2 linked regions of the Desulfosarcina ovata subsp. ovata genome follow. The main gene of each other region encodes a partner of the protein of the gene in region 2 in a complex. Links are inferred from orthologs where the notes say so. Each region holds a gene or a part of one and is shown on either strand. Other genes may lie near its edges.

What was found.
Region 1: the proteins of tsaB (region 2) and tsaD are in contact, whole or in part, in a solved structure (PDB 4WQ4), measured with the Escherichia coli proteins. The link is inferred for Desulfosarcina ovata subsp. ovata from one-to-one orthologs.

The regions. Positions count from the first base shown.
Region 1 is NZ_AP021879.1:2,852,217-2,864,142, forward strand. The notes cover bases 2,579-5,516. They hold tsaD (tRNA (adenosine(37)-N6)-threonylcarbamoyltransferase complex transferase subunit TsaD), read right to left. Parts: upstream 4,584-5,516; coding sequence 3,573-4,583; downstream 2,579-3,572. Other genes in these bases: GN112_RS12735 (ferredoxin), read left to right, coding at 2,722-2,910; GN112_RS12740 (methylated-DNA--[protein]-cysteine S-methyltransferase), read left to right, coding at 2,991-3,500; purM (phosphoribosylformylglycinamidine cyclo-ligase), read right to left, coding at 4,907-5,516. In the rest of the region: cysS (cysteine--tRNA ligase), read left to right, coding at 1-1,491; GN112_RS12730 (hypothetical protein), read left to right, coding at 1,542-2,537; more of purM, read right to left, coding at 5,517-5,953; GN112_RS12755 (double-cubane-cluster-containing anaerobic reductase), read right to left, coding at 6,271-7,434; GN112_RS12760 (formate/nitrite transporter family protein), read right to left, coding at 7,602-7,781; GN112_RS12765 (hypothetical protein), read left to right, coding at 8,027-8,572; GN112_RS12770 (DUF3466 family protein), read left to right, coding at 8,649-10,208; GN112_RS12775 (outer membrane beta-barrel protein), read left to right, coding at 10,240-10,968; GN112_RS12780 (HD-GYP domain-containing protein), read right to left, coding at 11,171-11,926.
Region 2 is NZ_AP021879.1:180,595-192,581, reverse strand. What follows is about bases 20-3,018. They hold tsaB (tRNA (adenosine(37)-N6)-threonylcarbamoyltransferase complex dimerization subunit type 1 TsaB), read right to left. Parts: upstream 1,857-3,018; coding sequence 1,182-1,856; downstream 20-1,181. Other genes in these bases: lon (endopeptidase La), read right to left, coding at 1,853-3,018; GN112_RS00880 (phosphatidylserine decarboxylase family protein), read right to left, coding at 297-965; greA (transcription elongation factor GreA), read right to left, coding at 20-157. Outside these bases: more of greA, read right to left, coding at 1-19; more of lon, read right to left, coding at 3,019-4,285; GN112_RS00865 (prepilin peptidase), read left to right, coding at 4,410-5,183; GN112_RS00860 (PAS domain S-box protein), read right to left, coding at 5,197-6,555; GN112_RS00855 (DUF294 nucleotidyltransferase-like domain-containing protein), read right to left, coding at 6,569-8,899; GN112_RS00850 (Mrp/NBP35 family ATP-binding protein), read right to left, coding at 9,253-10,095; GN112_RS00845 (DUF134 domain-containing protein), read right to left, coding at 10,218-10,634; GN112_RS00840 (hypothetical protein), read right to left, coding at 10,845-11,270; GN112_RS00835 (LysM peptidoglycan-binding domain-containing protein), read right to left, coding at 11,458-11,987. UniProt on the Escherichia coli protein: Required for the formation of a threonylcarbamoyl group on adenosine at position 37 (t(6)A37) in tRNAs that read codons beginning with adenine.

The sequences.
Region 1 (11,926 bases), 2.7 Mb from region 2 along the record:
GTGGCCACCCAAGTTGCCGGCACACTGGAAAGCGGAACCGTGGTGGTCATTTTTCCGGACGGTGGCGAGCGGTACCTTTCCACCCCCCTGTTTGACGTGCAGGAGAAGATCGACCTGGTTCTCTTCAACACCATGACCCGCAAGAAAGAACGTTTCCTGCCGATCAACCCGGGCAAGGTGGCCATGTACGCCTGCGGCCCCACGGCCCATGATCGCATGCATGTGGGCGAGGCGCGCCGTTTCGTATTCAACGACCTTCTGGCCCGCTACCTGGCTTACCGGGGCTATGCGGTCAAACAGGTCATGAATATCACCGACCTGGACGACAAGACCATCGAGGGCTCCGAGGCCGCCGGCATGTCCCTGGAGGATTTCACCGGCATGCACATCGAGGCCTTTCACCGGGATCTGGCCACCTTGGGGGTCCGGCCGGCCAATCACTATCCGAAGGCCAGCGAACATGTGGACGACATGGTCCATCTGGCCGAACGGCTGGTTAAGAAAGGCTATGCCTACGAGAAGCTGCGCTCGATCTACTTCGATATCTCCCGTTTCAAGGATTACGGCCGGCTGTCGGGGGTTGATATCAACAAGATCCGCATCGGTGCCACCGTGGATCTGGAGGAATACGAAAAAGACAACCCGCGCGATTTCACCCTGCTCAAGCGCACGCGCCTGTCCGAACTCAAGCGGGGGATCTACACCAAAACCGACTGGGGCAACATGCGCCCCTCCTGGCACCTGCAGTGTGCGGCCATGTCCATGCATTATCTCGGGGATAACTACGACATCCACTGTGCCGGCCGGGAACTGGTCTTTCCGCACCATGAAAACGAGATCGCCATTGCCGGGGCCCTGACCGGCAAAAGCCTGGCCCGCTACTGGATTCACTGCGACCGCGTGCTGGTGGACGGAAAAAAAGTGGCGGAGACAGGGGATCGCCTGACCGTCCAGAGCCTGCTGGACATGGGCTTCAGCGGCCGCGAGATCCGCTACTGGCTGATTTCGGTGAACTATCGCAAGCCGGTGATCTTTTCGGTGGCGCGCCTCGATCGGGCACGCAAGACCCTGGCCCGCCTGGACGCCTGCATCCGTGCGCTCAAGGGAGTTCGCGGCGGCACTCCGTATGCCGAGCTGGACCAGCTGTGCTACGACATCAAAAACGGCTTCACCACCGCCATGGATGACGACCTGAACATCTCCGCAGCCCTGGCCGTGCTGTTCACCGTGGTCAAACGCATCAACACCTTGATCCTGGATGGCGATATCGATGCCGCCGGCGCGCAAAAAGTACTGGAGGCATTGGCACGCATCAACACGGTGATCCATATTTTCGATTTCGAAGACGAGATCCGAGATCCGGCGGTGCAGCAGCTGATCGACCAGCGCGATCGGGCCCGGCAGGAAAAAGACTGGGCCCTGGCCGACCGCCTGAGGGATCAGTTGCTGGCCATGGGCGTGGTCCTGCGCGATGAAAAAACTGGAGCCTGACCACAGTTCCGCTACTATCAGTGTATAAGATAATGTTTCCGGAGAATATCATGACACCCGTATATATGCCCTTCACCTACCTGTCCGCAGCCACCGCCGGCCGCCTGAACCGACTGGTGGGGACGCTCGTCGTTTACCAGCCGGTTGAAAGCGGGATTTCCGAAGGGCTCACCGCCCTGGCCGCCGACGGCGGCATCGACATCCGCACGCCCATCACCCGGGACGATGAGCGGTTGGAGGCCGCCCTGGCCGAATTCACCCAGTGGGCGCGCCTCAATCCCGGAAAAACGACCGCCGGGGCCGGTTTTTTCAGTGCCCGGCAGGGGGAGGTGCCCTTTTTTGATGAAAGCACCATCAACCAGATCCGTTCGGACATAAAAAATTACGGCACACCGGACGCCGGAAGCGAGCCGGATGATTCAGAATTCAGCGCCCGCCTGTTTCTGGCCGTGGCCCAGGACAATGATCGCACCACCGACGGTCTGGACAACGATCTCAACCGGTTCAAGGCCATGGAAGCCGATTTCCTCGACTCCCTGGACGGCGCGGACGAAGCCGGCTTCAACCGGCATGGCGCCGGCGGTGAGCTCTGGAGGGAGGATCCGGGCGCCCGGCAGACCATCCAGCGCATCCGCGCCTGGTCCACCCTGGCCCTGGCGGACAGCAGGCTGCCCGACCTTTTGGTGACCACCAGTCCGGCGGTCGTCGACACCCTGCAGGAAACTTTCGCCGACACGCTTCGCCTCGACACACTGGCCACGATCCGGATGTCGTTACCGGACGCCCCGGAGGTGCCGCCGCTAAATGCGGTGCTGTCCGACCTGACCGGCCAGGCCGATTTTTCGGCGGATGACCTTGCCCCCTTTACCGATCTGGCCGAATCGGAACCAGACCATACGGCCGTCACGGTCACCCTGCTGGCCGCGGTCGGCCACCGTCCGGCTGCCGTGATCGCTGCCATGGCCCCGGGGGCTGTCTTGCGCGGTGAGGAAAACGGGAGCGGGCAGGCGACGCGTCACACCTTGATTCTATTGGTGCAAAACTGACCAAAAATCCGATGAAAGGCCCAGCTGACAAGGAATAAATAGCGATTTCGGGGAGCGTTGAAAAAAAGATTTTCAACGCTTGACGGGCTGTTTTATTTAGTATAAGCCCTTTTCCATTAAATGAGAACAGATGTTGATAATTGGATCAACACGAATTGAACCTAATTGAAAGGAGGCTTTTAACATGGCTTTTACCCCGAGCGTTGACGAGTCAAAATGCGTAGGCTGCGAAGAGTGCGTTGATGTTTGTCCCGTGGAAGTATTCGAGATGCAGGATGAAAAATCCGTTCCGGTAAACGCGGAAGAGTGCCTCGGCTGCGAAAGCTGCGTGGAAGTGTGCGAAGAGGGCGCCATCAGCGTCGAAGAGACCTAATCTTTTGCGGCTGCCAAAATTTTCCAACCCCCGTCGGACCGATCCGCCGGGGGTTTCTTTTTTCTGAGGACAGGGGGAACATGCAACGCTATCAGATTGTCGAAACAACCTTCGGCTATGCAGCGGTGGCCTTTGATGCCCGGCCCTTCAGGCTGCTGGCGGTCCACCTGCCGCGGACCGATCTGAATTCTCTCTGTCAGGCAATGGACGAGCAGTATGGGCGGATCGACAATGCCGATGCCGATGCCCGGGCCATCGGGGCCAGCCTGGTGCGCTATTTTGACGGTGGACGCATCGAGATCCCCTGGTCGGTAATGGACCTGTCCGGTTTTACCCCTTCCCAACAGGCCGTTTACCGTGCCGTGACCACCATCCCATACGGTCAGACCTTATCCTACGGTCAGGTGGCCAAAATGGCCAACCGGCCCCGGGCGGCCCGGTTCGTAGGCAATACCATGGCGAACAACCGCTATCCTGTATTAATTCCCTGCCACCGGGTAATCAAGAGCGATGGATCGATCGGCGGTTTTGGCGGCAGGGCCTGCGATACCGATCTCAAACGGCGCATGTTGGCCCTGGAAGCCGCCTGAACGTTCACTTCTTACTATCGCATTGAAACCTGGCGTCCGTCGACCGGCGGTCGTGCCCCATGTCGGCCCGGATTATCCCCGGGGCCGGAACTTCACCCGAGAATACACATCATCATCCAAGCCGGCGCGTTCACCGGTAGCCAGACGATGGTAGCCTACCGCAGCCACCATGGCGGCATTGTCTCCACAAAGCTCAATGGACGGGATGTGCACCCGGATCCCGTCTGCGGCCGCATCACGGGTAACGGCCTCGCGTAGCCCCCGGTTGGCGGCAACCCCGCCCACCACGGCCAGGTGCGCACACCCCTTGGCCTTTGCCGCATGAATGATTTTAAAGGTCAGTACATCCACCACAGCGGCCTGAAAACCGGCGGCGATATCGGCCTGGTCGCCGGGTGAGGGATCCGGGTGGAGCTGCAGGTGGCGCATGACCGCCGACTTGATCCCACTGAAAGAGAAATCGAACTCGGCCTTGTCCAGGTAGGGACGCGTAAACACGACCTTCGTCGGGTCACCCTGGGCGGCCAACCGGTCGATGACCACACCGCCGGGATACCCCAGGCCCAGCATCTTGGCTACCTTGTCATAGGCTTCGCCGGCAGCGTCGTCGCGGGTCTGGCCCATGGGGTGGAAGTCGCGGTGGGAGGTGACATGGTAGATGCTGGTGTGGCCACCGGAGACCAAAAGGGCCACAAAGGGAAAGGCCGGCGGGTCGGCCTCCAGAAACACGGAATTGATATGCCCTTCCAGATGGTCCACACCAACCCAGGGAATTCCATGGCCGAAGGCGAACCCTTTGGCAAAGGAGAATCCCACCAGAAGGGAGCCGATCAGGCCGGGCCCCTGGGTGACGGCCACACCATCGATCTTCTTGGCCGGGATGCCCGATTCGGCGATGGCCTGATCGACCACCGGGACGATGGCTTCGATATGCTTGCGCGAGGCCAATTCCGGCACCACACCGCCGTACGGATGGTGAACGGCGACCTGTGAAGCCACCACCGAGGCCAGCACTTCGCATCCGTTGCGAACCACGGCCGCTGCCGTCTCGTCGCAGGAGGATTCAATACCCAAAACGATCATACTTTTTCCCTGTAAAATAAACCCCAATGTCGCATAAAAATGAACGCGTAAAAAACAAAAACCGGAACGACGGTCGTTTGCACCGACCCGTTCCGGCTAAACCGGTTTTTCACCCAATCCGAGAGGCGCCTATTTGGATGGCGCCGGTTTCACTGTTGCCGCTTTTTTTGCAGGTCCCGCACCGGGATGCCGTATGCCGGGCGCTCAGGACTTGCAGATGGGCTGTTTTTTCTGCCCCTCGGCAATCCATTCGAACAGGCGGGTAATTTTTTTTAACATGACGGTTTGTCTCCAGGACGGCCCATCCCGAGCCTACGAAAGGATCAGACCAACTGAACGCGGGATCGGGCATTTTTACGGGTTTTGGTCACCTCGCCGATTACCCAGGCTTTTTCTCCGCTGCCGCCAAGCCGGTTGAGAACATCCTGGGCGTTCTCCTCGGGAACCACTGCCACCAGACCGATGCCATTGTTGAAGGTGCGCATCATTTCCTTCTCATCCACGTTGCCGGCGGCCTGCAGGAATCCGAAGATCGGCGGGATTTCCCAGGACCCCTTGTTGATGGTGATGCCGCAGGCCTGGGGGATAACCCGGATAATGTTGTCCATAATGCCGCCGCCGGTAATGTGCGCCAACCCCTGGATGGGCAGGTCACGGACCAGGTGCTGAATGGTTTCCGAGTAGATGCGGGTGGGAATGATCAACTCTTCGCCAAGGGTTTTGCCCAATTCGGGAACATGGCTGTCCACCGTCAGGCCCAGTACATCAAAGCAGATTTTGCGAACCAGGGAGAACCCGTTGCTGTGCAGGCCGCTGGAGGCGATACCGATGATCTGGTGGCCGGGACGAATTTCGGAGCCGTCCACGATTTTGGGATTGTCCACCAGCCCTACGGCAAAACCGGCCAGATCGTATTCGTTGTCGCGATAGAACCCCGGCATTTCGGCGGTTTCTCCGCCGATCAGGGCACAATCGGCCTGGATGCACCCCTCACCGACTCCTTTGATGATATCGGTGACCGTTTCGCTTTTCAGTTTTCCCGTGGCCAGGTAGTCGAGGAAAAAAAGGGGCCGTGCGCCCTGTACGGCAATATCGTTGACACACATGGCCACCAGGTCGATGCCCACCGTATCGTGGCAATCCATGAGAAAGGCAATTTTCAATTTGGTGCCCACCCCGTCGGTAGAGCTGACCAGCACCGGGCTTTCCATGGTGTTGGTGTTCAGGGAAAACAACCCCCCGAATCCGCCAATCTCACCCATCACACCGGTCCGGCGGGTCTGTTTGGCGATCTGCTTGATGCTCTCAACGAGGTTGTCCGCCTTGTCGATGTCGACGCCGGCATCGGCGTAGGTCAGCTTTTTCTTCATTCAGGCACTCCTGGCTTGTATTCGGCTGGCTTGCAAGTGGGTGTAAAAATAAACTGATACCGCCGAAAAGTCAAACTTAATTCAGGGGGCGTCATCTCACACCTCTTTTCCGTTTCTCTCCAGACGTATCCCTGTCAAACGCCGGGATTATCCGGTGATGCCTCGATTTTTGAAAAACCGATCAGGATTGGAAGCGCCTTGGCGGGTAGCGTTGAACATCGCTTTTCACAATCGTCGCAATCAGGGGGAAAGGAAAAAACCGCAAACTATTCCTGATAGTTAAAAATAGAATGGGAGAATTATTTATTTCCGGCAACCTAAAGCATTTCCAAGTAAGCCTCGATCCGCACGCGCAGCTGTTCGGTGTCGCTCTCTGCGTAGTCGGTCTCCAGGTGCAGGCTGGAAAAACCGAATTTGTCCTGGATGAACGTATTGATGCAATACGCCTCAACATTGTAGGTGTGGCAGGCCTGCCAGGTCAGGTCGATGACCCCGTCCACCGCAAAATCGGTGATCATCTGCGCCAGAAGGGTGAATCGGCCGGCATTGGGGCTCATCACCGAACAGGGCGTGGCCAGGTATTGTTCGGCCAGGGCATCCATAGGCGCTTTCTTCTCGTCCACCTCAAAGGCCTGTTTGTATCCGGAACAGTTCTCGAAAGCCACCACGTCGGCGCCGCCCTGTTCGACAATCTTGACCACCTTCTCGCTGCCCAGGCCGATGGGGACGCCGGTGATCAGGATGCGCCTGCGGCGCCGGCTCGACTTACCCTTGGGCCGGAAGGCGCCGCTTCCGGATTCGGCAACCACGGCGTTCATCAGGGCGATGCCCTTCTCCTTGTCGGCCAGAAATCCGACCTTGAAGAGAATCTCCAGCAGCAAGGATCCGCTCAAGGGCGCCGGCATCCTCTGGTTGAGGTCCATTACCGCCTTGCGGGCTCGCCGTTCCCGGTTCATCAGGTCAATGGCGCCGCCGAGTCGCGCGTCGGTGATGGGGATCCCGGTCTGCGCCTCGACGATGGCCCTGAACCGTTCCAGTTCGCTACGCCACAGGGAAAAGGCCATGGCCGAATCCTGTCTTTGGGGCAGTTGCAGCACATGGGTGGTCTTGTGCGCGCCAAGCAGCTCGAACATCTTCTTCTTGCCGTCGCAGGTGGTGTCACCAACGATAATGTCCGAAAAGCGGAAGAACGGACAGGTATCGGTGATGGCAAAACCGAAACTGCTTTTGATCAGGGGGCAGAGGTTGCGCGGCAGGACCGCTTCGGCCTCCGGGATGGGATCGTTGCGGGTGCCGCACAGCGGCAGGGGGATGGCGTCGGCCGCCACGGCAATCTCCGTGGGGGAGTAGAGACAGTAGAAACCGATCGCCGAACGGCCGTCGGATTTCAGCCGTTCGATGTCCAGAAGGTTCTCTTCGGTAATCTGTTGCAGTCGGTTCAGGATCGTCCGGGCACCCTGGCCATTACCGGGTTTGTTCATCAATGCAAATTCTCCTGGTTGAGGACAAATACATCTTTTTCCATGGTCGGCGGAACCAAGTCAAATAGGTAATCCGGATGGCCGGTATTCTCCTCATCCAGATTTTGGATAGTATCTCTCCGGTTGCAGCGAAGTGGTCATCCACTTCGCATCCGAATGCATTCAGGCTATTTTGAAGGTCGCAGGTACGCCCCCCAGTAACCGAGCCCGACGAACACAGCCCCACCGATAACGTTGCCGATGGTCACGGGAACCAGGTTTTTGACCAAAAAGGCGCTCCAGGTGATGGTGGAGACCACGAGGTTGTTGCCGGTAAACAGCTCCGCGCCGGCGATGACCACCAGCATGAGGCCGAGGCTGTAGCCGGTGGTATCACGGTTTGTGGAATCATGCTTGAATATCGCAAGGGGCGGATTGGGTCGTAAACCGAATGAGTGCTGAGAAATTTACAAATGTTCAATATAACAATAAATACCGTTACACTTAATCATTTGACAAGCCGTGTGATAAAAAATAGAGACCGTTTTGGACAATTGGCTAAACCTTCAATGATCGCGGTCAAACACGATCACCTTTATTGGTGAGTCCCATCATGAAACGTTCATCTTCTTTGATTGCCGTTCTGTCGATGCTTCTTCTTTTTTGCGGGTGCACCAAGCACCTCGTTTATGAAGTGATCACCTCATTTCCCGAGGGGGCCGGAATCTATTGGGGAAAAACGGCGGACGAGTTGATGCCGACCCCCTATACCACCCTCAATTCACGCTCCATGGAAGGCGAATACTGGGAATCCTGGTGTTATCAGGTTCGTAAAAGGGGGTATCTGCCGTCAAAGATCGTCTGTCGGCCCGATGGGGACGAAAACAGAACCATCAACTTCTTCAAGTTAGAGAAAATTAAAACCAAGATAACCTCGGATCCTTCCGATGCCCAGATATACTGGGGCGAATCTCCGGACAATCTTCGGAACACCCGCCGCTTGACACCCTGGATCGAGGATGGGGCCAATTCCAAGGCAAATTACGAGAATTGGTACTTCCAAGTCAAAAAGGCGGGCTATGAGGATTCGGAGGTGATTTACGCGCCTCTCGCCGAGAAAGACAGAGCCATTCATATCGTTCTCGAACCCAGTGAATAATTCAGGAGTGCCGAACGGCCTGAACGACCGTGAAGGATCGAAACGATAACTCCCCGAACAGAGTAAGGATGATACGGTGAAGCAGAAGACACAAAAACGGATTTGGATACGCCTGGCGGCGATTTTGTTGTGGGTCGGGGTGGTTTGCCTGATTGCCTGCGGCGGTAGTGGCAGCAGCCTGTCGGACGACACGTCGGGCAACGGTACAGATATCTATGATTCAGGGACCCTGGGCGACTTGGTGGATATCGGCGATTTCGATAACGACGACGACCGCTTGAGAGAAACCCTGGCCCTCGCCATGGATGAAAACGGGAATCTCGTGGGCCAGGCCGATAACGGCGATCTTTCCGAGGCCGCGTTCCTCTGGGAATCGGACACCGAAGAGATGATTTACTTGGGTATCCATAACGAAGAATATGTCGATAACAGCAATTATGCATACACCTACGAAAATTATTACGGCCTCAGCGAAGAGGATGACAGTGGTACCAGTTTTACCGCCAGCGCGGCGGTTGCGGTTTACTCCGATGATGACACCATCGCGGTAATCGGCAATTCGGCCACCGAGGATGGCGAGAAACGGGCTTTTTACTGGCAAGATGACACCTTCGTAGATCTTCCCCCCATGTATTACACTATCGATTTCGAAATTGTGGACGACGATGGAAACGAAACGACCTATGAAGGGCATGTGGTTAAAAACAATTCCGAAGCCATCGCCATGAACGGCACCTATATCCTGGTCAACCTCGAAGACGAAGATGGCACCCATGCCTACTACTGGGATAAACAGTCATACACAACGATAAAGGTGTACGATGAGAAATACGAGGATTATGATGATGTTGATGGAGATAGCGACGACGACAACGATGACGATGACGACGACGTCGATGCGGAACCGGATTCCGTGGAAATCAGCGTGCCCGACTATCAAATGATTGGAAACGAAACCAGCGACGATTCCGAAGCCGTTGCCATTAACGACGCCAATCAGACTATAGTGAACGTCGGCGATGGCGACAGGGTCATCGTTTATGACATCGATAACGCCAATTCCGAGACCCTGGAACCGCTTTCCGGCGCCGACGATATCTATGCCGTGGCGATCAACGACGCCGGCAACATTGCCGGGACCTCCGGCGATGACGCCTTTTTCTGGAAGAACGGCAACATGACCCTTTGCGGCAACCTCTGTGACGATCAGGCGGACGGCGTGAGCGTGGCCACGGCCATCAATAATGACAATCAGGTGGTGGGATATGCCACCAATGACGATGGCGATTACCACGCCTTTGTCTGGCAGTACGAGGATGGCGAAGCCGTCATCACAGATCTCGATACTCTGGGCGGAGACAACAGTTATGCCGTTGCGATAAACGACAACGGCGTTGTCATCGGTTATTCCGAAACGGGCGAGACGTATGAAACCGGCAGCAAGACGTATAACATCTATCATGCATGCGCTTGGTATGACGGCGGGATCTACGATCTTGGCGTGGTGGAAAGCGATGATGCCGACTTTATCTTCAGTGTGGGTGTCGCGATCAACAACAGCGACCGGATCACAGGCAATTCCTACACGATCAACGACTTTACACGTGGCTTCGTTATAGATGCCATCTTCCCTTAATATACACGACGTAGCGAATCGGGGTAACGGTATGCCACAAGGAAAAAAGTGCGTTATATTTACGGTGGTTTGGCTATGGCTGATGTGCGGAACCGGGTTCGGTGAGGACGAAAACACCTACATGGCGCGCCCCATCCGTTGGAATTCGGATAAAACCATGTCCGTTGCATTGAACTGGGATTATCAGCATTACACGGATACTGATTTTTTCGATTTCTGGGGAGTCGACTCTGATCCTTCCAGTACGCTTCTGCCCAGCAGCGTGGGGTATGAAATCAGATTCTGGGAAAACATTGGGCTCGAATTTGTCCTGGGCTACACGGACATCGATGAAAGTGGCGGTAACCGGCTGGAAGACGATGACAGCGTTTCCATTGATATGCAGACCTACTATTTGCTCTTTTCTGTCAAGCGGTACTTCCCTTTAACCAATTCCCTCTTCCTGTTTGGCGGTATCGGGCTGGACATCCATTTTATCGATGGCGAAATCGCTTACACCAACGAAGACGAGTCTTATCGTCTGGACTACTCCCAAACGCTTTTCGGGGGCCATGCCTGCCTCGGTGCGGAGTATTTCATCGTCAAGAAAAAATTCCCGGTCAGCGTCGGTTTGCAGTACAAGTATACCTTGTTGCAAGGTGAGGAGGTTGACGAGGATTTAATCTCGGCAGTTAACGACGATACCGAAAGCTCATATTCTTCGAAGGAGTTAAACCTGAGCGGGCACACCCTGTCCCTGTCCCTGAAAATCCATTTCTGAAGCCAATTGAAATTCTCCACGAACCGCAATTTCAGGGCCAGCTGAACAAGACGGTTTAATTGGCCAATGCGTTGGCAGCCGCCTCGATATTTAGTGTCCATCCAGAAATGACCAATTTGCCCGATATCGTCGTTGCGCGAAAAATTTTATCCTCGGAATATCAAACATATGCCTGTGGTAAAATTTTTCGGGCGCCTTGATCTCAACCCAATTTGCCTATTTCTGGATGGACACTATTTAACTTGTCAGCATCGTTGGTGATATTCTGGTTCGACATCAATTGCAGCAAGCATCTGGTTACGACACTGTCGATTTTTCCCTTTTGGGCCTCTTTGAGCAAGATTTGGGTAGCTTTGACGGTTGACATTGCTTTCCTGTACGGACGATCAGAGGTAAGCGCGTCGAATATATCCGCGACCGTCATAATGCGGGTAACCATCAGTATCTCGTCTGCCTTTAATCCATCAGGATAACCGCTCCCATCAAGCTTTTCATGGTGGTGCCGAACAATATCCAATGCCTGTCCCAAGTTTTTCTTTAGTGGCAGACAGATTTTATATCCAATCTCAGGATGGGTTTTCATGACGGTCCACTCACCATTATCAAGGGGACCCGGTTTGTTGAGTATCTCTTCGGGAACACCCAGTTTTCCCACATCGTGAAGGGCGCCTCCTATGCGCAGCGCCTCCATTTCATTTTCTGAAAGGCTCATGTTTCTACCGATGGAAGAGGCCAATTCGGATACACGGTCGACGTGTCCCTGTGTATAACTGTCTTTGGCTTCAACGCTTTTCGCCATTGAAAAAAGAACGTTTTCAATGCTTGTCAAATTGCTGTTCAGTTGTTTAACCCGGAGTAGTGATTTGATCCGAGCGATTAACTCCGATTTGTGCGGAGGCTTGGTGATAAAATCGTCAGCGCCTGCTTCGATCCCTTGGACTTTGGTCTCAACGTCATC
Region 2 (11,987 bases):
CCTTGGCAGCATCATATTCGGCATTTTCGCTGAGATCGCCATGGGATCGCGCCTCTTCAATGGCTTTGATGACATTCGGCCGCTCGACGGATTTAAGGTGTTCCAGCTCTTTTTTCAAGGTCTGGTAGCCTTGTCTGGTCATGGGTATTCTTTCCAATGGACGACTCCTGAACGATTCACGCGTTTTTGTTTAAGGTTTGTTTTTTGTACCCGGCAACAAAAAAAACAGATCCCCATGGCAAATGCCATGGGGCAGTCATTCGTTCCCGGATGTAAATAATGGGTTTAGGCAGTCCTTACCATTTGCCCAAAATCGTGGTGCCGGCCTGGACCTTTTCACCGACCGCCACACGGATTTCGGTATCGACCGGCAGGTAGACGTCAAGCCTGGATCCAAAACAGATCAGCCCGAAACGCTGGCCCCTGCCGATGGAATCACCCGCCTGAACCCGGCAGATAATCCGTCGGGCCACCAATCCGGCAATCTGGACAACCCCGACCGGTTTTCCATCCGGGCTTTCCAGCAGCAACGCATTGTGCTCGTTGTCCGCCGAGGCCTTGTCCAAGTTGGCAGAGAAAAATTTTCCCGGGTGGTAGCTTACCTGCCGGATGGTTCCCTCGTGTGGCGCCCGGTTGACATGGACATTGAAAATGGACATAAAAACACTGACGCGGATACAGGCGCCTTCAAAATAGGGCGTCTGCGCCACCGGTTCGACTTTAATCACCTTGCCGTCGGCCGGGGAAACAATCGCCCCCGCTTCACCCGGTACCAACCGGTCCGGATCCCTGAAGAAAAAGCAGATGAATCCGGTGACCAGCAGCCCCAAAATAGCCAGGAATCCCACACCGAGCAAAGCGAAAACCGCAGTGGCGAAAGCGGATGCAAAGATAAATGGATATCCCGCCTTGGCCACTGGAAATGCGGTCTGGCTGGGTGGATCGGACCAGTTTAATTGTGTCATCGTTTTCTCCCCGGCTTCATTCGATGCCGGCCAAAGGCTTTTCTCAACCCTTTTAAAGGGTTATCTATATCCAAAGCCAGCAACCATGTCAACAGGAACCCGACACGATTCGTGCTGACACCGACAGCCCTGCCGGCCGCTGGCAAAAAATGTGCAATCACATAATTTTACAATAGGTTACCAGTAAACCAACCTCCAAACGAGGCTCGACAGCGACTAGTTTTGGATCTGGGCGTCGGACTTGCGGATATATTGCGGAACCAGACGGTCAACGGCATCCACATCGTCTCGTTCCAGACGATCCATGGCCAGAAGGCCCGCCCAAACCGCTCGGATGACATCTTCGGCCGGATCGGCAAAGCGGATGTCGGTAAATCGCGCCTTAAACACGTCCCGATAGAGCGCGGCCCCAGATCCCACCAGAATGGCATTCGGGGGAACCTGCAAGGCTGGCGAATCGGGAGCGCTCACCTGAACGGGTACTACCTTATCCGGTATGTACGAACCGTGGTCATAGCAGGTATGGTAGACCTCTCCCCGCCGGGCGTCGATCATGGAAACCACCGGCCCGTCGTAGTGACGCAGCGGAAATGCCAGGGCGGCCAGGCTGCTGACGCCCACCACCGGCACATGCATGGCCGCAGCAAGCCCCTTGACCGTGCTGATGCCGATACGCAGGCCGGTAAAGGTCCCCGGCCCGCGGGTAACGGCAATGGCCTTGATATCACCCGCCATCAGGCCGCACTGGCCGAGAAGTCCGTCGATCATGCCCATCAGGTGCCGCGAGTGGGTCCTGCCCCCGGCAAACACACTCTCGACCAGCAACCGCCTGCCACGCAACAACGCCACACTGCAACTGGTCGTGGCGGTATCGACTGCCAGCAGCATCATGACCGGTGTCTGCTTCTTGCCGCCGGTTTTTTTGGCTTGGACGCTTTTTTCGGCGATGCCGGTTCAAGGGCGATGTCCAGCACCTCATCCATGTTGGCCACCGGAATGAATTTGATCTTGCGTTTGACGTTCCTGGGAATTTCAACCAGGTCTTTTTTGTTCTTCTGGGGAATGATCACCGTGGTAATTCCGGCCCGCAGGGCCCCCAGGGCCTTCTCCTTCAGCCCGCCAATGGGCAGCACGCGGCCGCGCAGGGTGATCTCACCGGTCATGGCCACATCTTTGTTCACCGGCCTTTCGGTCAGGGCCGAAATCAGGGCCGTGGCCATGGCAATACCGGCCGACGGCCCGTCTTTGGGAATGGCGCCCGCCGGCACATGGATGTGGATGTCACGATTATCGAAAATCGCGTCCTTGACCTTAAACTGGGCGATATTGGCGCGGGCATAACTCAGTGCGGCACGGGCGGATTCCTGCATGATCTCCCCCAACTGCCCGGTCAAAATCATCTCTCCCTTGCCATTGATCAACGAGGCCTCGACATAGAGCACCTCTCCCCCCACCTGGGTCCATGCCAGACCGGTGGACAGCCCCACCTGGCTCTCTTCCTTGTCCATTTCGGGATAATACTTGGGCGGCCCGAGGAATTTTTCCAGGTTCTGGCGGCTTACCTGGAAGGGCCCCTTTTCGCCTTCGGCAATTCGCCGGGCCACCTTGCGGCAAAGGGTTCCCAATTCGCGCTCGAGATTGCGAAGGCCCGCTTCCGAGGTATATTCGCTGATCACCTGAACCAACGCACCCTCGCTGAAATGAATCTGGCGCGGTTTGATTCCGTTTTCCTTGACCTGCCGGGGAATCAGGTGCGTCTGGGCGATGATCTTTTTCTCATCTTCGGTATACCCCGAAAGATAAATCACCTCCATGCGATCCAACAAGGCCGATGGAATGGTGTCGGAAATGTTGGCCGTGAGAATGAACATCACCTTGGACAAATCGAAACTGAGGTTGAGGTAGTGGTCACTGAATTCAGCGTTCTGTTCCGGATCCAGCGCTTCCAACAGCGCCGATGAGGGATCGCCCCTGAAGTCGGAACCCAGCTTGTCGATTTCATCCATCATGAACACCGGGTTGTTTGATCCGGCCTGTTTCAACCCCTGGATGATCCGTCCGGGAAGTGCTCCGATATAGGTTCGCCGATGCCCCCGAATTTCGGCTTCGTCCCGGATGCCGCCCAGCGAAACCCGGATGAACTTCCGTTTCATGGCATTGGCAATAGCCCGCCCCAGGGATGTCTTGCCCACGCCGGGGGGGCCCACGAAACAGAGAATGGGGCCTTTGGTCTTGGGGTTGAGCTTGCGCACGCTCAAATATTCGAGAATGCGGTCCTTGATTTTATCCAGGCCGTAATGATCCTGGTCCAGAACGGTTTTGGCCTTTTTGATGTCGATCACATCGGTGGTCGATTTGCTCCAGGGCAACTCCACCATCCAGTCCAAATAGGTCCGCACCACCGATGACTCGGCCGAATCGGGGTGCATCTGCTCCAGCCGGCGCAACTGTTTGTCCGCTTCGGTCTTGGCCGCCTGGGGCATGCGGGCGCGTTTGATCTTGTTCCTGTACTCTTCGATCTCCTGGGTGCGTTCGTCCAGCTCACCAAGTTCACGATGAATGGCACGCACCTGCTCACGCAAAAAATAGTCCTTCTGGCTTTTGGAAATCTCGTCTTTGACCTCGGATTGGATCTTGGCCTGCATGGCCGACAGCTCGACTTCACGGAACAGCAGGTCGTTGACCTTTTTCAGACGCTCAAGGGGATCGATGGTTTCGATGATGGCCTGGGCCTCTTCAATTTTCAGCCGCAGATTGGAGGCCACCAGATCGGCCAGGCGCCCGGGCTGCTCGATACTGGTCAGGATCGACCCCACTTCATTGGTATACTCGCCGCGCAAGGTCAGTATTTTTTCGGAATATTCACGAACATTACGCATCAGTGCTTCGGCTTCGACATCAATATCGATGGATTCCGGCTCTTCGAGCAGTTCGATCTTGACCCGGTAGACGGACCGTTTGCGCACGTATTTGAGGATGCGGGCCTTGGCAATTCCCTGGACCAATGCCTTGACCCGCCCATCGGGAAGTTTGAGCATTCTCAGAATCCGGCTGACCGTGCCCAGTTGGTAAATCTCTTCGGGCTTGGGGTTTTCGGTTCCCGGATCCATCTGGGTCACGACAAACAGGTAACGGTCCTTGGCAATGGATTCTTCAATGGCATTCACCGATTTTTCACGTCCCACAAACAGCGGCAGCAGCATGTCGGTAAAAATGACCACATCGCGCACCGGCATCATGGGAAGGGTCGTCGGGATCGCCGCTTCCGGGTCATCCTCTTCGATTATACTGATCAGGTCGTCCTTATCTGTCTCGCCCATCTTTACTCCTGAGAAATATTGATATTGGCTCCCTGCATCGAAGCCGCTTTGCAAAATGACATTTATAATAAGCCCGAATTTTTCTTTGACAATTGCAGGCCGGTTCTTTTAAAACCGGATAATCATGATATCACCTTTTGCGTTTGACCTTATTGCTTTCATTTTCGGTGCCTGTATCGGCAGTTTTTTAAACGTCTGTATCTATCGCATACCGGCCGGCTTGTCCATCGTATATCCGGGTTCAACCTGCCCCCGTTGCAAAACCGCAATTCCCTTTTACGACAACATTCCCATCGTGAGCTATCTGGTGCTGGGACGCAAGTGTCGGACCTGCAAACTGCCCATCGCCGTTCGTTATCCCTTGGTGGAGCTTCTGGGGGGGCTTTTCGCGCTGGCCTGCGTCCGCGTGTTCGGCCCGACGCTCCATGGTTTGGTGGTCTTTGCGTTCATCGCCATCCTGATCGTGATCAGTTTCATCGATCTGGACCATCGGATCATTCCTGACGTCATCTCGCTTCCGGGCATTCCGCTTTTCTTTGTCGCCGCCTTTGCCGTTCCGGCCGTCACCTGGCAGGCGCGGGCTATCGGAATCCTTGCCGGTGGAGGCAGTCTTCTGGCCGTGGCCTGGGGCTATCATCTTTTTACCGGAAGAGAAGGCATGGGCGGTGGAGACATCAAGCTGCTGGCCATGATCGGGGCCATGATCGGCTGGCAGGGAATTTTGTTTACCCTTTTTGCCGCATCGGCCATCGGCACCCTGGCCGGTATTCTGGCAATGCTAAAGTCCGGCAAGGGGATGAAACTGGCCATCCCCTTCGGCCCCTTTCTGGCCACCGGCGCCACCCTGTATATCTTTTTCGGGGATACCCTGATCGAGTGGTACTTCCATTTTTTATAAGTATGGATGGGCACTAGTTGATGGAAAGCAGGTAGGTACGCAGGTTGACTTTTTTGCCCTTTATGCCCAAGCGCTCACGAATGGCGTAACGATACCCCTCGACCGTGCGAATGGAGATGTTCAGCAGGCGGGCGATCTCTTTTGCCTTTTTGCCCTGCTTCACCATGGTGGCGACCTTGATTTCGGTAGGGGTGAACCCCAAATAGTCAAAAGAGAGTTTACGGCTCAGCGGAGATACGATTTCGTCCAGGTTGGATTCGATGATCTCCAGATAGGCTTTCTGCCGGGTGTCCAACCCACTGCGTTTCATTTTCTGGACATACGGGCGAATCAGGGCTTTAACATTGTACAGGACCTTGTCCTCCAGCGCCTTACGATCTTCATCACGCTTTTTGAGCAGCACCTTGAGTGCGGTATTCACCTCGTACAGGTTGTCCGTACGGGTTTCCAGTTCACGCCCCTTGGCCGCCAGGGCCTCATTGCTGCGCATCTGATCGGTGATATCAAACATGATGCCATTGACAAACGAATCCCGCCCTCCGGAAACCCCCGTGGCAATCACATGCAGCCAGCGCCACTGGGCCAGCCGCGGGTGAAAAATCCGGAAGCGTTGATTAAACTTGAGATGCTTGTGGGCGCGCAAGAAAGCGTAACGCACCGTCTTGCGATCATTGGAATGGATCTGAAACCACCGTTTCAATGGTTGATCCGGCGTAATACCGGCAATCTCCCTGGCCGATGGACTCACAAAAACGACTTTCAATTCCCGCGGGTGAACCATTTTCACCTGAAAACGGAAAAATGCAAAATCCAGGGCGGTCTCAATGAGCAGTTGCTGACTGGCACGACTCTTTTCCAGGTCTTTGCGGATCTGTTGTTCACGGGTGATATCACGACCACAGCCCACCGTACCGAGCAGGTTTCCCGATTCATCCAGAAGCGGCGCCTTGTGGACGTCCAGAACCAGGTACTGTCCCCGTACCAGGCCATCCTCCACAAACCGCATGGCTTTGCCCTTCTCTTTTACGATATCGTCCGAATTCTCACAAATTTCGCCGAAGGTGTGCCGCTGGCCGTTGCTGCGCTCCAGTTCGGCAAAATAGAGGTCGTTCTTCCCCACGACCGCCTCGGGATTCTGGCACATCAGCAACCGGTCGCAAAGAGCGCGGTTGGCGAACAGGTAGCGATTATCCATATCCTTGGCCCACATCAGATCCGGCACATTATCAGCGATCCGCCGGGCCAGTTTAAACAAGGCATCAAAATCCTCTTGGCGCTTGTCGGCCAAACTCTTAAGCGTTTCATTCTCTGCTTCGAGCGTCTGAATCCGTTTCAACAGGTCGCGGCGATCACTTTTCGTGTCTGATGGCATGGGGCCCCCGAATTCAGGCGATACCGATAAAATCAAAGTTCATTTTCCCCTGGAACTTCTCCACCCGTTTGAAGATCTCTTTTAGCATGGTCTGTTCGATATGGGTCAGCTTTTTGGGATTGATGTAGTTGTCCGGACGAACCTTGTCGTCCATCACCGCTGTAATCTGGCGCACAAACCGAAGCTGCATGAGAAAACTGTAAGCTTTTTCCAACTCTTCATATTCAGGAGGGGTGATCACTTTCTGAATTCTCAATTGAGCCAACCGGTCGAGGGTGTTGGTCTCCTCGATACCATTTTTCAGGGCATAGACCCGGGCGAAATCGACAATCGGGGTCATGGCGCTTTTGATATCAAAGGCGTTGCGGTGCCGCCCTTTGGATTCAACCACAAAATTGCGGAAAAACCCCAGGGGCGGTTTGAAATTGAGTGCATTTTCCGTCAGGTGCCGGAAGAAACCGGACCACCCGTCAAGGGCACTGAAGAGGTGCTGCCGCAACTCGGTAATGATTGAGGCATCCCCGTAACCGCAACGGAAGTCGAAAAAGATACTGGCCTGCAGCAGATCTTCGGCTTCCGCAGCGTGAATCCACTCACGAAAGTAGTTCTTCCACTGCGACAGGGGCTGGCACCACAGGGGATTCTTGGCCATCACATTGCCCGTACAGAAATCATAGCCCGCCTGATTCAAAAGGCCGCAGGCAATCTCTCCAAATTGGAGGAAGAAGGCATTCACCGCTTCGGCCATGTCCGGTTCAGGATCCTGGTAAACAATGGCGTTATCCTGATCGGTCTTCAGGGTCTGCTCCTGCCGTCCTTCACTGCCCATAATCATGAAAACAAACGGCAGCGGCGGCGGCCCCATCTTGTCGATCGTCATGTGGATCAGCTTTTTCAGCGTCGTATCGGCCACGGTGGTGATAAAACGGGTCACATTGCGGGCATTGGCGCCGTTGTTGATCAGGCTGCGGATCAGACCGGCCAGTCGATCATGTTTCTCAATGATCTTATCCATCCCCTCGGCCAGCTGGATTTCGCGCAGCAAAAACAGCGGTGACTGCCCCTGGAAAGCCAGGATATCCCTGCTGGAGAGCATTCCGACAACGTGTTGATTGGCATCGACAACACCGACATGCTGGAAATCTTCCTCCATCATGGTCATCATGGCTTCGAAGATCATGGCGTTCTCCGAAATGGTGCGCAAGGGCGAAGACATGATCGTGGAGACGGGCTGATCGATGGGAAGGCCGCGGGCAATGACCTTGCGGGTAAAATCCTTTTCGGTAACGATCCCCACCTGTGAAGCGACTGGGTCGCTCACAAAGGCATAGCTGCACTTGTTACGGTTCATCAGGCCGGCGGCGTCGCGGATGGGAATCGAGGCATCACAGAAAAGCGGGTTCTTCGAATAAATTTGTGACAGGGGCTGATTGAACAGTTGCAGGTTATCCGCTTTGGGTTGCAGCGTCTTGGCGATAATGGATGCATACGATCGGCTGAGCATCCGCTTGCCAAACGTGTCGGAGAAAAAATCCGAAAAGGCACTATTCCTATTGCACAACGCCTGAAACAACGATTCCGGCAGGACATAGAACAATGCGTCTTCGACCACCTCCATGGTGCGTACGGACAGGCCTTCGTTCAGAAGGATCGAGATGCCGCCGTAAATGTCACCTTCGGCCAGCAGCTCTTGCATTTTCTTCTCACCGTCTTCTTCGTAATAGCGCTCGGCAGCCCCTTTTTGCAGGATATACAGATAGCCGACCCGTGTTCGGCCCTGAACAAAGAGAACCGTTCCCTTGGGGTAAGAAACCCGGGACAGCGACGCGGCAACCCGATCCAGATCTTCTTCCAACAGGAACGTAAATGGGTCCACACCGGGTAAGAACAGCCTGGCCTGTGCGGCCCGGGTGATCGCATCCAAAGATTCGTCAAAGATATTATGGCTGAAGTTTTCCAGAAAGTACTCGTGAAAGGCCTTGTTTTGGGCACACAGATCGTTGATCAGGCCCGCGGGGATGGCAATGGCGGCGACTATCGTATCGGCTTTTGTGGTTCGGAGGGAAATGCCTGCGTTGAGCATGACGGAGATGCCGCCAAAAACCTCCCCTTTTTTTATGTACCCGGTCAGAAGCTCTCCCTCGGCTTTTTGCTGATAGAGGGACAATCGGCCGTCTAAAACCACCAGCACATTTTCTATCCGGGTCTTGCCCTGGGTGGAAACCAGCGTCCCTCTGGTCAGACGGGTCGGGGTTGCCTGGGCCACCACCATCTCCATCTCCTTTTGTGTGAGAAAAGAGAAGTGGGGCATGGATGAAAGAAGGCGAAGCGTTTCTGGCTTCATCGAAGCATCCTGTTTGTATTGAAACCAGTACACAGCAGGCAGTCGATAGCATTCAAGATAATGTTTTTGGGCGGCGTTATCGGTCGAAAGCGGTATGGATGATACAGCTTCCTCCCTTAAGGCCTTGCCAAAAACATTATCTTAAACACTGATATGGAAATCGCTTGATGGGAATGATTAAACCATCAACCCGGATCAATGTCAACGTCGGGATCACCTGGATATATTTTTATTCGAGTAGGTTAGTCAAAATCGACAAGCAGGCTGGAGGCAATTTGGAAGTGGTTTTCAGCGACGGGGGGCACGATGCCCAAGCAGGCATTTTTGGGCATCGTGCCATGCAACGACAACAATTACAGAAGACCGGCCATTTTCTGTGCTACATCCGTAAACGCCTGGGAGACCGGTGAATCACTGTGCTTTTGCTGATAGGAAACCCCGGCATCGCCGCAAGCGACCATTTCCGAGTCGAATGGAATTTTTCCGAGAAACGGAATGCCTGCGGCAACGGCGGTTTTTTCCCCGCCACCGGACCCGAAAAGATCGATCACCGCCTGGCAGTGGGGGCAGGCAAAACCGCTCATGTTTTCAATAAGACCGAAAATTTCCATTTTAACGACTTTGCAAAAATTGATCGATTTTCTGACGTCGGCCAGCGAAACTTCCTGGGGTGTGGTCACAATGATGGCCTTGGCATCGGGGATGGTCTGGGCCACGGTCAGCGGTTCGTCACCGGTTCCCGGAGGTGCGTCGATAAGCAGAAAATCCAGAGCCCCCCAATCCACATCGCCGATAAACTGTTGAATCGCCGAATATTTGACCGGTCCCCGCCAGATGATGGCGTCATCCTTGGTGGGGGTCAGGGATTCAATGGAAACGGCACTCAAATTCTCGGAAAACGGCATGGGTTTCAGTTTTCGTTCAGGGCTCAGTTCGAGCATTCCGGACAGGCCGAGCATGCGGGGCACGTCCGGTCCGTGCAAATCCACATCCATGATCCCGACCTTGTGGCCCAGGTTGGACAGGGCCAGGGAAAGATTGACCGAGGTGCTGGTTTTCCCCACCCCGCCTTTTCCGCTCATGATGATAAATTTATGTTTGATACGACCCAGAACATCTTTTACCGCAGCGTCTCTTTGTGCCTGGGGATCTGCCTGTTTCTTCGCTTCGTCCATGCTGTTTTGAATCTGTACCATCGCTTCTCTCCCGTTCAGGCCGAGCCTTCAACCGTTCGGTCTCGCATGCTTACCCCATGCCCTGTTACGGGCGGGTCTGTGGGGCAAAAAGGAATCATCGAGCGTGTCACCGGCGTGCCCACTTAATCGTTTAGGAATCGGTGAAAGTCATCCTGCCCGCACTCCGGGCAGGCTTCCGGCCGTCCAGTGCCCAGCGGTTCATCCCACTGGTGCTGGCATTTGCGGCAGGAAAACTGACGTTTTTCATCAACCATTTTGTAATTACCGCCATCGACTTTGATGGCTTTTCCATTAATCAATGCATCCGCAACCGTCTGCCGCGCTTTGTGGAGGATACGGCCGAACGTCGCCCTGGACACCCCCATGCATTGTCCCGAATCTTCGTGCGATAACCCGTCCAGGTCGGCAAGCCTGAGGGCTTCCCGTTCATCCACGGTAAGACAGACTTCCGACAGCTCTACCATGGGGATCCCCCGGGGCTTGAAGTAACTGATTTTCGGGTTAAACGCGACGAGACGATCTTTTCTGGGTCTTCCCATGACTCCTCCAATAAAGCATATGCTCGATTATGAGCTGTTATTCTTTCCACCCGCCCTTGTCAAGACAAATGTGGTCGGCCGAAGGGGTTCGAGCTGCCGTGCAGGGAATCTGATAACCCTTTCACAGCGACAATTCGAGGGTGAAAGTAAGACGTATGGAAACGGTCGACGGCATCAACCCGACCAAAACAGAAGCACCGCAAGCGTCATTCAGCCCCCGCGCGGATCCTGGGATTCGGTTTTTGGATTGAGCTTGGTAAAGTAGTCCCGCGATGCTTTGTCGAAAAGCTGGTAGGTACCGGTAATCGCCAACAGCACCACAACGACGCAAAGCAGGGTCGCGATTTTGTTGTGCGGGGCGAGCGCAAAATAAAAAAGGTCGTTGATCACAACGAACAGTGTCCCCACCACCACCAGCGCACGGGCCCATTTCTTGATTAAAAAAAGAAGGGCCAGAAGACTGATGCTGACGATGGCCATTTTCATAATTGCTTTGTCGGCACCTTCCACTACCGGGGCGTTGAGAAAAAGGGAGTAAAGAAAAATCGGATGGCAGATCCAGGCCACCGTCAGCATGGCAAAGCTCTTTTTAAAACTTTTCGGTGCTGCAGCAAAACGGGCAAGGTAATCGTTCATCGATGCTCTCTTTTCTCCGTCAGTTAAGGCGATTTCTGTCAAAGAATATACCCGCCTGCTTGTCTTTTCATCCGTCTTCTGCGTTGGGCTTTTCCACACATAGCCCCACTATGCGTAAAAAAGCCCGCCTTGAATACGAATGAAAATCATGCGCATCCTGGTATATTCTTATCCGCCAATCGCCTAATCAATCGCCAGGCACGCTGACAGTCAGCGTCTGCCCCACGTGGATGACGTCCTCCTTATTGAGGTTGTTGATCGACCGGAGTTGTTCAACGCTGAGATGATATTTCCGGCTGACGCTGTAAAGGGTGTCCCCGGCGGTCACGATGTGCGTCTTTACCGCAGCCGTTTTTTTAACGACGGGTGGACTGGCCGTGTTGGTCCGCGGCGACGGGGCTTTTTCCAGCCGGCTCACCTTCTGCGCGACGGTATCGGTCTTCTTCTGCAGGGCATCCAGGCTCATGGCCAGATGGTCCATTCTAAGGGATGTGGACGCTTCCGACCGGTCAAAACGGGTTTTAAAGGTTTCAAAGGCTTTGGCCTGCTCCCAGATGCGGGTCACCTTTTCATCCACCCCCTCGACCTTCTGCAGTTGCTGTTCCAGCTGTTCAATGCGTTGCTCAAGTTCGGCAATGCGATCGGCGCCAACGGGGTCCCCGCCATAGGAAAAAAGCAGGATGACCAGCAATACAACACCGATGACCAACGCAATGC